DNA from 3 places in the Solibacillus sp. CAU 1738 genome. Region 2 is predicted to be linked to each of the others. Evidence: riboswitches for the same ligand, from Rfam matches in the RefSeq annotation. Region 2 holds a riboswitch; each other region holds the start of a gene.

Region 1 (4,291 bases), on a different contig from region 2:
CAACAGATTAGAGAAATTGCTCCTGCTATAACAGAGGATCGCATTTTCAATAAGGATGTAGAAGCAATTGCCGAATACTTGATGCCTTGATTTTAATTTTTATGTGAGGATTCTAGAATTTTATGTGTGGTTACTAGAAAGCTGTGCGGTTATTGGTCGCTTGCGTGCGGATAGATTTGGGTTGAGTGCGCTTTCCGACTGCTTGCGTGCGGATAGACTCGGTTTGAGTGTGCTTTCCGTTAGCCTACATTTGTTACACTCTACATTCGTTCACGTAAACATTGCGCTTATTTCTTAGGAAATATATTACTCAATCGATTATAATGAGGTTTTGCTATAATAGTAGTATAAAACGGAGGTACATTTATGACAAAACCACATTTACTCGTAGTAGACGGAATGGCATTACTATTCCGCTCATTTTTCGCGTCTGCTGCGATGAACCAATTTATTCGTATGGAAGACGGCACGCCGACAAACGGGGTACAAGGCTTTGCGAGGCATGTATTAACGGCACAAAACATGATGAAACCAACACATATGGCCATTTGCTGGGATATGGGCATGCACACATTCCGCAATGATTTATTTGATGGCTATAAAGCGAATCGTCCTGCACCACCAGAAGAGATGCTTCCTCAATTCGATATGGCGAAAGAAGTATCGGAAATGATAGGCTGGCAAAACTTTGGAATTAAAGGTTTAGAAGCGGATGATTTAATTGGCTCGATGATTGAAAAATGGAAGGATGACGCAAATATTACGGTCATTAGTGGCGATAAAGATTTACTACAGCTGCTGAATCCTTCAACGACCATTGCTTTTACCAAAAAAGGCTATACAGAATACGATGTCTACACAGAAAGCCGCTTTGTAGAGGAATACGGTATTTCTCCAAAGCAATTTGCAGAAGTGAAGGCATTTATGGGCGATTCGAGTGACGGCTATCCAGGCGTAAAAGGGATTGGTCCGAAAACAGCGCTCCAGCTCATTCAAGCGCATAGCTCTATTGACGGTGTTCTAGCTGCAATTGATACTTTAAAACCTGCGCAGCGTACAAAAATTAACGATAATGTAGACATGCTCAAACTATCGCATCAGCTCGCAACAATAAATTGCGCAGCACCAATTGACGCGGACTTGGCTTCATTGCAGCTGTCATCTTATGAACAAAATACATTTGCTAAATTAGAAGACAATGGATTCCGATTGATTGCAAAACATGCGCGCTCGTTATATTTTTAGGTAACAGCTCGTAATGTAGTTGAAAATCCAAAATATAAAAAAAACGATTGACTATATTTGGTACTATGAAATAATAGGAATGAAAATTAAATCGCTTCAACACCACTAGGGGAGTCTTTGGAAGGCTGAGACGTATATAGTATACGGACCCTTTGAACCTGATCTAGTTCACACTAGCGTAGGGAAGTGGCGACACTTGTTGTTGTATTGCTTTTTTATAATATACAATTCAAGGCCGCTACCTTCTTTGCTGAGGGGAAGCGGCTTTTTTTTCGATATTATGAAAAGGAGTGATTTGTTTGTCAATTCGTAAGTTAACGATTATGGCACTATTAGTAGCTATAGCTGTAGCGGGTTCCACGTTTGTAGCAATTCCAACAGGTATAGCAAGGGCCTATCCTATTCAACATGCCATTAATGTAGTGAGTGCTATTTTGCTTGGACCTGTGCCTACTGTAGCGATTGCTTTTGTAACAGCTATTATTCGAATCCTTACAGGTACAGGCTCTTTATTAGCTATTCCGGGCAGTGTAATTGGTGCTCTTTTTGCGGCGCTTGCGTACAAGTATAGCAATAAAATGTGGCTAGCGAGTGCGGGGGAAATAGTCGGTACAGGTATTATTGCTTCGTTAGTGGCAGTACCTTATGCAAAGTTATTAATGGGAACATCTGTAGCAGCTCTCTTCTTCATGCCTGCCTTCTTAATGTCGAGTGTGACGGGCGCAGTGTTAGGGATTATAATAGCAAGTAGTTTACGTAAAACAGTATTTGCTAAACAATTTACTAATTGAAATTCAAGCTTTTCTCAAACATTCTAACAAAATACTTCTATATATTTATAAAGCAGAGTATAGAAAAATATGCTCTGCTTTTTTTGATGAAAAAAATTGTAACCTTTTTTAAACCTCAAACGAATAATAAGTGAATATATAACGAGGGGGGAAAAGTTTGATTGACTTGCAAAACTTGGAGTCAAGTATCGTTGTAATCTACAATGACCATTATTTAGACGTTTATAGATTTCTTGTTTGCTTCACAGGAAATCAGAACGATGCGGAGGATTTGACCCAAGAAGTATTCATTCGTGTATTAAAAAATCTTTCTAATTATAATAGTGGACATAAATTGAAAACGTGGATATTTTCGATAGCAAAACATGTAGCTATTGACCATTATAGGAAAAAGAGATTCGCCTCTGTTTTTAAGGATGGATTTTTTAAACAGTTAGCGTCAAACGATAAAAAGCCTAACGAAGCATTCGAAATAACTGAAATGAAACAATTTGTACACGATGCAATAGCCAAATTAAAACCTAGTTATAGATCAGTTGTCATACTTCGTGGCATTAACGAATTTTCCGTTAAAGAGACTTCTGAAATTCTACAATGTAGTGAAGCAAAAGTGAAAGTAGATTACCACAGAGCCCTGAAAGACCTCAAAAGAAAACTAAATATTGATACAGAGGAGGTTTTGATCAATGCAAAATGAAAAAGATTTATTTAATTTGATTAAGGAAATTTATCCTCAAAATCCAAGTAAGGATTTTATTGTATCAACTGAAAATAAACTAAGACAACATGCAAGAAGTATGAATAGAAAATCGAAAGTAAAAAAGGTATTTGCAATATCAAGTGGCATTTTGCTTTTTGCGTTTACTTTTTCTTGGTTATTCTTATTTAGTGGAAAAGATGTAATGACAGCGGTAATAAATGGATTTGGAGAGGAATCTATGTCCGCCACTATTGAGAAAAATGATCCATTAGTGTTTATTTATCACTCACATAATATGGAGTCATTTATTCCTGAGATCAATGGAAAAGCCCCGAATTATCAAGTAATTAGTGAGACTAAAAATGTAACACTAATTGGTAAGGAGTTAAGTAGAGCACTGAAGGATAATAATATAAATTCAATCCACGATGGTACGAATATCGCTGAAGTTTTAAAGGAACGAAATTTATCATTTGCCGATTCGTATATTGTATCAAGAGAACAATTACAAAATGGGTTGGATGCTAACAAGAGCATTAAGATGGTTTTTGATATTCACAGAGATTCTCAAAATAGAAAGGCTACGACAATTAACATTAATGGACAAGATTATGCGAGAATTGTATTTGTTGTATCAACAATAAGTGATAACTATAAGAAAAACAGGGACTTTGCAATGCTTCTTCATGAAAAATTAGAAGAATTATATCCTGGATTATCGAGAGGGGTAGTTGAAAAAGAAGGAAAACCTCGAAATACGTATAATCAAGATGTGCTAGATAATTCATCCCTATTAGAAATTGGTGGAGTTGAAAATACGCTAGAAGAAACATATAGAACTACTGAGGTACTAGCTAAGGTAATAAAAGAAGTAATTGATATGTAAATAAAAATGCTCCCGTCTCTTTATGCAGAGCCGGGAGCTTATTATTATTTATTGTAATCCACAACAAGGAATGGTTGTAGTTGGAATGGTTTCGGTGCGATATTACGGTCGTTCCATTGTGCGAACCAGCGCTCTAATGGATAGAAGTAATAACCATCTTGCCAATGATCTGATGTATCATACGGGTCAGCAAAGATTAATACATCATCACCAATACTAGGTGTGCCGTTATTGTCGTAGCCAATAATTGCTTGCCAATGACCGTCCCAGTCCGTCCATTCAACCATTATTGGTCGATCGTTTTTTAAATGGTTTGTCAGCCATTTTACGAAATAACTATCTTTTGCATCTTCAACCCAAGCTTCTGTATCATCTGTATTTTCAGATGAATATAAGCTGTTCCAAGTGAATGTTGCAGGTAAATTTCCGACATTATTTTCTGTTGCACCGCTGTCTGGTTGGATTAAATCGGCATCAGTATAGTTCTCACGATAGCTAGTTTCTACAATTTCAAAGCCGTCTAAGCTTGCGAAAAAGTCGTGTAGCTGGCTAACATCTGAACCGTATTCATGGAAGTTGTTTGCAGAGCCAGGTAATGCCCCTTCTACATCTAAATCCGTCATCGCTTTCATTTGCACTGCGATATCCATTTCTGTCATTTCATTAAAA
Region 2 (4,291 bases):
ACTTAATGGATTGGCTAATGGCTAATCAGCTCACCAAAGACAAGAAGACAATTGCATTGATGGAGTCATGGGAAAATAGCCCTTCTGCTCTTCAAAGGCGAGCTTTCTGGTATTATCAAGGGCGATTGAGATGGACTGGACAAACACCGCCTGATAACACCGCAGACTTACTATCTAAATTAGAAGCTAATATTACGCAGGAAGAACCGGAAGTTCAATGGGCTATGAATTTCACCGCAGGCTGGATAGGCGTTTATGATGAAAAGAATCGTGCACGTTGTATTAAACTTGGTGAGAAAACGGGTCTTTACAAAGATGAAATAGTAGCAAAAGGATGTACTCCCAGCTATTTACCGGAGTTCATTACGATTGAAGTTAACAAACGACATAATAATTAGTTACCCTTGAAAAATTTATTAAGGTTTAATGCATAAAATAAACAAAGCCACAATATGAAAATTGTTATAGGCTTGGACCGGAAAAATAAAAAAAAACGCGTTATGGCAGCTAGTTAGTAAACTATGCAAGGAAGTTGTAAATGATTAACTCACTATCTCTTTTTGATTTGTAGTGCGATTATCATTAAAGTGAACAACTTTCCAGCTGCACAGTACAACGATTCTATTCAATAGAAAAAAGATTTTCCACAATCGGGTGCAATTCTTGAAAATGAATTGTGCCTTTTTCAACAATAGGCCCAGATTATTGATTCTTGTTAAATGTTACCAAACGACACTTTTGGACTTCATTTAACAACACAGGTTAGTGGATATAGATATCTTTGTATTGTGAAATTAAGTAAATTTTTTTGGAGGAACAAAACTTGAATATAGAAATATTAAGTTTTACTGATAGAACAATCAAAGCTGTTGATGTTATGAAGCTATATAATGATGCTGGTTGGTGGGAGGAAAGACAAGAACAAGATATTGAAAATATGTTAAGAGACGTACTATCAGTGGGTGCGTGGATAGGTGATACTCTTATTGGTTTCGCAAGAGCTGTTACAGATGGGAAATTTAGAGCGTATATAGAAGACGTTGTTATACATAGTTCGTACCATGCAGAAGGTATAGGAACAAAACTGGTATCAAAGCTGTTAGATGAGCTTTCGCATATTGATGTTATAAGTTTGTTTTGTGAGGAATACTTAATACCTTTTTATGAAAAAAACAATTTTAGATACAGCAAATCACAATTTATAATGCATAGAAAATAATCTTGCCACATATATTACTTATTTTGGTTGAACTAATGGGGGCTATAAATCTAAAGACTAATATTTTATTCAGTGATATTCAAAATAACATTCCCAAATGAAAGTTAGGGAGTAAAACACTTCATTCAATTTAATAGGGTGTTTGTTTTTTGCTGTTTATAATCAGTAGGTTCCAACACCAATGCTTTGAGAAGGTTATAATTCAAGCATTACAGAAACTAACAAAGCAGTTCAGTGGATAACTCATGCATCATACGTAACTACAAGAGCAAGATAAATCACTCAGCGACAGAAGCTCTTTCACCGCACTAAATCTTTTAACCTAAAGATCTGATGGGAATTTTTTATTTAATGCCCTCCAATTCTTATTATCTGGGGACTTTTATGTGATGGATTGTAATTTAATGAAGAATAATTTGTAAAGTGAATAAATGCAAATTAGCAAACTAATGATTTATTGTTGTAAAACAAATAGAAATGATGTTAGGATATGGGTAATTAAAATATTTGCAGGGGGACGCGAAAAGCGTTGAGAAGGTAAAACCTGACCCTTAGAACCTGTTCAGTTAACACTGGCGGAGGGAGCAAAGTACATAGCGAGTGACACAATTCGCATTTTTTTGTACATGAGCTCTCCTTATTTAGAGAGCTTTTTAATTTCCACGGAAATATTTTAATTGCGGGGGGACGCTATAGCGTTGAGAAGGTTAAAACCTGACCCTTAGAACCTGTTCAGTTAATACTGGCGTAGGGAGCAATTTGTAAGACGCTTCTTTGCATACGCAAATGAAGTGTTTTTTTTGTTCTCATGCCTACTACACAAGGAGGAAGAAAGATGACATTTTGTGAAGAGGTAAGAAGAGAAATAAGTTTATATAGGAAAAGCAGTTTTAAGGATATACCTTGGACAATTGAAATCATGGTGAATGAGGTAGCACAATATGACTTTAAATAATATCCGTCTTAGACAGCCGCTTGTACATTGTATAACAAATTATGTTGTGGCTAATTTTACTGCAAATGGATTGCTGGCAATTGGTGCATCTCCAGTTATGGCAGATGAAATCGCTGAAGTGGAAGAGATGGTGTCCATTGCTGATAGTTTATTAATTAATATTGGTACATTAAATACTCGTACACTAGAAAGTATGTTAGTAGTAGGTAAAAAGGCGAATGAGCGAAATATCCCTGTTGTACTTGATCCCGTAGGAGTAGGAGCTACTTCATTCCGAAAAGCGTCAGTTCAGCAATTACTCGAACAAGTGAAATTTACAACTATTCGCTGTAATGTAGGTGAGCTTGCAGCTATTGCTGGAGTTCAGTGGCAAGCTAGGGGCGTTGATAGTGGAGAAGGTGAGCTTGATACGGTTACAGTTGCGAAAGAAGTTGCCCGAAAATGGGGAGCAATCGTAGTTGTTACTGGCGAAACAGATATTTTAACTAATGGCACTAATGTTGAGCTCATTACAGGTGGCGATGAACGGATGACGAAAATTACAGGCTCTGGCTGTTTATTAAGTGCTATTTGTAGTGCCGCACTTGCAGTAGAAGGAAATAATCTTCAACTATTAAAGGAAATTTTGCAGCAATATAAACAAATTGCAATAGATGCTTGTGAAGCTGCGTATATGGGGTCATTCCAAATGAAAGTAATCGACGGTTTAGAACAATATGCAAGAGGTGGGCAAATATGAATATTGTCATGACAATTGCAGGCTCCGATAGTGGTGGAGGAGCAGGTATTCAAGCAGATTTAAAAACCTTTCAGGAGTTAGGGGTTTTTGGCACAACAGCAATTACAGCATTAACTGCTCAAAATACATTAGGAGTTTCGGGCATATTTCCAGCGACGGCGGATTTTGTAGAAGCTCAAATTTCAACGGTTTTTGAAGATTTTCAAGTGAAGGCTGTTAAAACAGGTATGTTATTTTCTGCGGATATTATTACCGCTGTTGCCGAAGCATTACAAGATAAAGATATACAACTTATTGTTGATCCTGTCATGATTGCAAAAGGTGGAGCAAATCTATTACAGCAGGAATCGGTTGAGGCTTTAAAAACGAAACTATTACCTTTAGCAACAGTGTTAACGCCAAATATACCAGAAGCAGAAGTTTTAACAGGTATGAGCATCACAACGAAGGATGATGTACAGGCTGCTGCTCAGCGAATTTTACAATTGGGCGTACAGTGTGTGGTGATGAAAGGTGGTCATTTGCAAGGGATGGAAGCAGTTGATCATGTGTATTTCCGAGATGGCTCATCATTCCAAGTAAGTAGTACACGTATTCATACGAAGCATACACATGGAACCGGTTGTACATTTTCTGCAGCACTTACTGCTTTTTTAGGACAAGGTTATGTTATTCAAGAGGCAATCATTGAAGCAAAACGATTTATCCAAGCGGCAATTGAACATCCATTAAACATTGGCAATGGCCACGGTCCAACGAATCATTTTGCTTATAAGAAGTTTGTGAAAGGTGATGTACATGTTGCTGAAAAGGGATGAATTAGCTGTATATTTTATAATGGGTACTCCTAACTGTAACCGCGACCCGCTACTTATATTAAAGGAAGCATTGGAAGCGGGCATTACTATTTTCCAGCTACGAGAAAAAGGAGAAGGGGCATTAGTAGGTGATGAACTTATACAGTTCGCTAAAAACTGTCAAAGCTTATGTCGACAGTACAATGTGCCCTTTATTGTGAATGATCATGTAGAGCTAGCGCGTGAAATTGATGCGGATGGAGTCCATGTTGGGCAAGATGACAGCAGGCTCTCAGAAGTTCGTACATTATTTCCACATAAAATAGTTGGAGTTTCAGTGCATACGATGGAAGAAATGGAAGCCGCTATTGCTGGCGGAGCAGATTACGTTGGGATCGGTCCAATTTATGAAACGTCTTCTAAATTAGATGCCAAGCGTCCAGCAGGAGTCACTTTTTTGGAGCAAGCAAGAAAAGCCTATCCAACATTTCCTATTGTAGCGATTGGTGGTATTTCTGAAAAAAATGCGCAGCCCGTATTAGCTGCCGGTTCAGATGGGGTAGCTGTCATTTCTGCTATTT
Region 3 (4,291 bases), on a different contig from region 2:
ATCGCCGATGAAATTACTGCTTTAGAGCAAATTTCGCATGAAATAATAGACTTATATAATATGCTGCGTGGACAAAATACGAAGAGAATCTCCTTTGAACGTTATATACAAATGGGCTATTTAGAACAAATTACTGAGGCGGCAAATGTACGCTTAAAGCATTTATCGAATGGCCAATATCAATTAATCTGCTCTGATCGTCAAGAATCCCATGGGAGACAAAGTGGATTGAGCTTAGATGTTTATGATAGTTATACCGGGCAAACACGCGATGTAAAATCGCTATCAGGCGGAGAGAAATTTAATGCATCACTATGTTTAGCATTAGGTATGGCAGATGTCATTCAAAGCTTCCAAGGTAGTGTGCGCATTGATACGATGTTTATTGATGAAGGTTTTGGTTCACTTGATGAAGAATCACTAATGCGTGCAATCGACACATTGATCGATTTACAAAAGTCAGGACGAATGATTGGTGTTATTTCACACGTCGCGGAGCTGAAAGCAGCAATTCCAGCTGTCCTCCAAGTAGAAAAGCTGAAAGAGGGCTTTAGCCGAACATCTATTGTCTTGAAATAATAAAAACAAGCTTCCCGTTAATTAGCACGGGAAGCTCGTCTTTTATTTTGAGCGTGTTGTCGTATTAGTTGATTGTTTCTTTGAATCGAGAACCTTTTTTACGACAGGATAGACAATAGGCGCCCATTTAATAGCTGTTTTGAAGATTTTGCTAATTTTCATAGTGTATGCACTCCTTCGATTAAGGTGCTCATTAGATGTGTTAAATATACATTTTTCAGCAAAGTACTATACATTAACGCATTACTTTTATTCCTTGTACTATATTCCAAATAATTAAAGCTAAATAAATTAATCCATAAAGTAACATACCGCCAATGCTAAAGAATATTAAATTATCATCGCCTTGATATCCTCCAAAAGAAAGCCCAAATATAAAATAAATGACAAAGAAAAATCCGAGTATTACAGGAATAATATGTGATAATAATGCCCGTTTAGCATGGCGTTTTACTTCTTCATCTTGAACAACAATCCAAATGATAACAGGGACTATAAAAGGTGCGAAAAAGACGCTAAAATAATTCAATGCACTTAATACTTTATTGTTATCCATAAAACAGTCCTCCCTTTTGTATTATGTACGCAAAATACCATCTATTAGTTTCAAATTTCTTCATAGTTGAAAATTTAACAATAATTCAGTAGAATGGAATTGTTCTAACAATAAATAATTGTATAACCACAAGGGGAGCCGATTAAGTCGGCTGAGATTGTACACTAGTTGTACTAACTCTTTGAACCTGTAAGTTAACACTTGCGTAGGGATGTGGATAGATACCGACTTCTAAGCGATGTCAGGCTCTGTCCTGATGTTGCTTTTTTATTGTAAGAAAGTATAAGTTTCTGGAGTTCGAGCAGTGTCGAGCTCCAGCGCCCAGCCACTCGAGGTAGTGGTCTGCCCTCTATCGAAAGCGAGAAAGCTGCTTTCAAACTCGGGTTTGCAAGTAGCTGTCGGGGCTAAGCAGGGCGCTTGTGCGTTTCTTATAGGCTTCTATTCCTCCTCTTAGTTCTAGGGAACAAAAGAAAGGAGACTTGTTATGAACAGAGAAAGATTATTGATGTTAGTAGAAATTGCTATTTTTGCTGCAATCGGAATTATTTTAGACATGTTGTCGTTTAGTTTACCACAAGGTGGCTCAGTTAGTTTTGTTATGGTGCCGATTGTGTTAATGGCGATGCGCTGGGGTATAGGAGCAGGCCTTGTTACAGGACTACTTATCGGCGTATTGCAAATGGTGTTAGGTCCAAAAATTTATCACTGGGCACAAGCTTTACTTGATTACGGTTTTGCGTTTACAGCTGTAGGACTCGCGGCAGTTGTGAGACAACCATTATTAACAGCACTAGCTGGGATGAATAAAGTAAAAATAGCTATCTATGTTTCAATTGGTGCAATTATTGGTGGCCTTTTACGCTACTTCGTACACACATTATCAGGGGTTGTATTCTTCTCTGAATATGCCGGTGATCAAAATGTATGGGTATATTCTATTGTTTACAATGGGTCGTATATGTTGCCAGCGATAATATTAACAGCTGTTGTCTGTGCATTTTTATTTACAGCATCACCAAAGTTGTTGAAACGATAAATAAGATACCTAGCCACTACTTCGGTGAACACTGAGGTAGTGGTTTTTTGTGTGTATTTATGTATTTGATTCGAGCGGAAAAGGAGCTCCAGCGGGTGAATCGTTGTGCCACGGGCGAAAAAGGAGCTCCCGTGGGCGAAAACCGGTGTCCCACGAGCGAAAAAGGAGCTCCCAGGGGCGAAAACTGGTGTGCCACGAGCGAAAAGGAGTTCCCATGGGCGAAAACCATTGTGCCACGGGCGAAACACAAGCTCCCACGAGCGAAACAGGACTTTCGTCTAAGTACTAAATGAAAAAACAAGATACGAGTAGCACTATTTATTTTCATAAGTATGTTATATTAGAAAGAGATTTTTTAGAGGAAGGACGTTTAAAATGATTGTAAAAACTCAAGAAGAATTAGATGCTTTTAAAAAAATCGGTCGAATCGTTGCGGAAATACGTGAAGCAATGAAGGCTGCTACAAAACCTGGTGTGACAACGAAGGAACTAGACGAAATTGCTGGTCGTATGTTTGAAGAGGTTGGCGCTGTTTCAGGTCCTAAAGGTGAATACGACTTCCCAGGATATACTTGCATTAGTGTTAATCATGAAGTTGCTCACGGTATCCCAGGAAGCAAAGTAATTCAAGAGGGCGATTTAGTTAATATTGATGTTTCAGGTTCTTTGAATGGTTATTTTGCGGATACTGGTATTTCGTTTGTTGTTGGTGATGGTTATGAAGAGAAAGAAAAACTATGCGCTGTAGCAAAATCTGCATTTGAACGTGCAATGACGAAAGTAAAAGCAGGCTCAAAATTAAACCAAATAGGTAAAGCAGTTGAGCGTGAAGCGAATGACCACGGCTTAACAGTTATTATGAATTTAACAGGTCACGGTCTTGGGAAATCTCTACATGAAGCACCTGACCATATATTAAATTATTATGATGCGTGGGATTCGACTATGATGAAAGAAGGAATGGTTTTAGCAGTAGAGCCATTCATTTCAGCAAAAGCAGAGCATATCGTTGAAGCAGGTGACGGCTGGACATTCATTACACCAGACAAATCACTTGTAGCACAAATTGAGCATTCTATTATCGTTACAAAAGATAAACCGATTATTTTAACAACTTTAGAAAATGAATAAAAAAATCGTGGGTTTAATACCCACGATTTTTTTTGACGAATAAAATGCCAGCGATGAGTACACCGCATAAAAATAATGCAGCTGTAGTAACTAAAAGCTCCTCTAAGCCGTTTTGAATTGCAATACCTACATAGCCCCAAATAAATATGATTGGCGCAACAATATCGAAATGGTGATAGCGCAGGTGAAGTGCAATTGCAGTACCAAATGTTAACAAAATAACAGCCCATAGTGCATTACTTAATCCGAATCCATGCCAGTTAAAGTAAACAATTATATAGGACATAAAGGTAATAAAGAAAAACAAGCTCCAACTTAAAAATAAAGCAATCGGTATACGAATCTTAATATTTTCAGTCGTTAACGGGTACGTAATATATAGTCCGAACAAAGAAAGGAGTTGTAAAACGAATAAAAAGATAGCGATGCCATTTTGGCCATTATGCCATGCAATAAAAAAGCTTATAAGAAAAATACTCGAAATAGCGAATAAGGTCGTTTGTAGCGACGTGACGGAGTTCGAGTTGCGATGTTTATAACAGTGCACAATCCATACTACAAGACTTGCAAATATTAATAACCAGCATAAATATACGTAATTGGCTGGGGAGAATAATAGCGGTAAACGATTAATAAGCTCAATTGTCGATTTTCCACTTAAACTACGCCAAAATGTTTGAATTGTAAATGCTGACATCACTAGTAAAAAACTAAAAAGTATTAAAATACGGCCCATTAAGCCCTCTCCTTTCTCTAGAATTATATACATTTCAACAGTTTTCAACAACAAATACAAAGTAAAATAATGATAGCATAAAATGATATTTCCATTTGAGGAGAGCTCTATTCGTGAAGTCATAATAAAAAGGTGTATTACCCCGTGAAACTTCTATCGGTGTAGAATACTTTCATCTACACCGATAGTTAGTAGAACCAATCGGACATTTACAGGCAGTTAAAAAAATCTGAAAATAAAGTTAAATATTTAG

The links. Region 2 has a riboswitch for thiamine pyrophosphate ahead of thiM (hydroxyethylthiazole kinase). Riboswitches for the same ligand answer to the same signal wherever they lie in the genome.
Region 1: it holds a riboswitch for thiamine pyrophosphate, as region 2 does, so the genes downstream of both, thiW (energy coupling factor transporter S component ThiW) here and thiM (hydroxyethylthiazole kinase) in region 2, are expected to answer to the same signal.
Region 3: it holds a riboswitch for thiamine pyrophosphate, as region 2 does, so the genes downstream of both, thiT (energy-coupled thiamine transporter ThiT) here and thiM (hydroxyethylthiazole kinase) in region 2, are expected to answer to the same signal.

What each region holds. Positions count from the first base shown of each region.
Region 1 covers NZ_JBDQQN010000004.1:84,320-88,610, reverse strand. Annotated here, with positions in the region: gene hutH (histidine ammonia-lyase) at 1-90, shown strand, start outside; gene AAFN87_RS13205 (5'-3' exonuclease) at 367-1,245, shown strand; TPP riboswitch at 1,343-1,447, shown strand; gene thiW (energy coupling factor transporter S component ThiW) at 1,545-2,036, shown strand; gene AAFN87_RS13195 (RNA polymerase sigma factor) at 2,194-2,733, shown strand; gene spoIIP (stage II sporulation protein P) at 2,723-3,622, shown strand; gene AAFN87_RS13185 (papain-like cysteine protease family protein) at 3,667-4,291, opposite strand, start outside.
Region 2 covers NZ_JBDQQN010000005.1:105,154-109,444, forward strand. Annotated here, with positions in the region: gene AAFN87_RS14980 (DNA alkylation repair protein) at 1-398, shown strand, start outside; gene AAFN87_RS14985 (GNAT family N-acetyltransferase) at 878-1,219, shown strand; TPP riboswitch at 1,721-1,820, shown strand; TPP riboswitch at 1,891-1,990, shown strand; gene thiM (hydroxyethylthiazole kinase) at 2,161-2,913, shown strand; gene thiD (bifunctional hydroxymethylpyrimidine kinase/phosphomethylpyrimidine kinase) at 2,910-3,731, shown strand; gene thiE (thiamine phosphate synthase) at 3,712-4,291, shown strand, end outside.
Region 3 covers NZ_JBDQQN010000009.1:53,736-58,026, forward strand. Annotated here, with positions in the region: gene AAFN87_RS18560 (AAA family ATPase) at 1-579, shown strand, start outside; gene AAFN87_RS18565 (magnetosome magnetite crystal formation protein family) at 815-1,135, opposite strand; TPP riboswitch at 1,257-1,364, shown strand; gene thiT (energy-coupled thiamine transporter ThiT) at 1,620-2,171, shown strand; gene map (type I methionyl aminopeptidase) at 2,547-3,302, shown strand; gene AAFN87_RS18580 (hypothetical protein) at 3,316-4,038, opposite strand.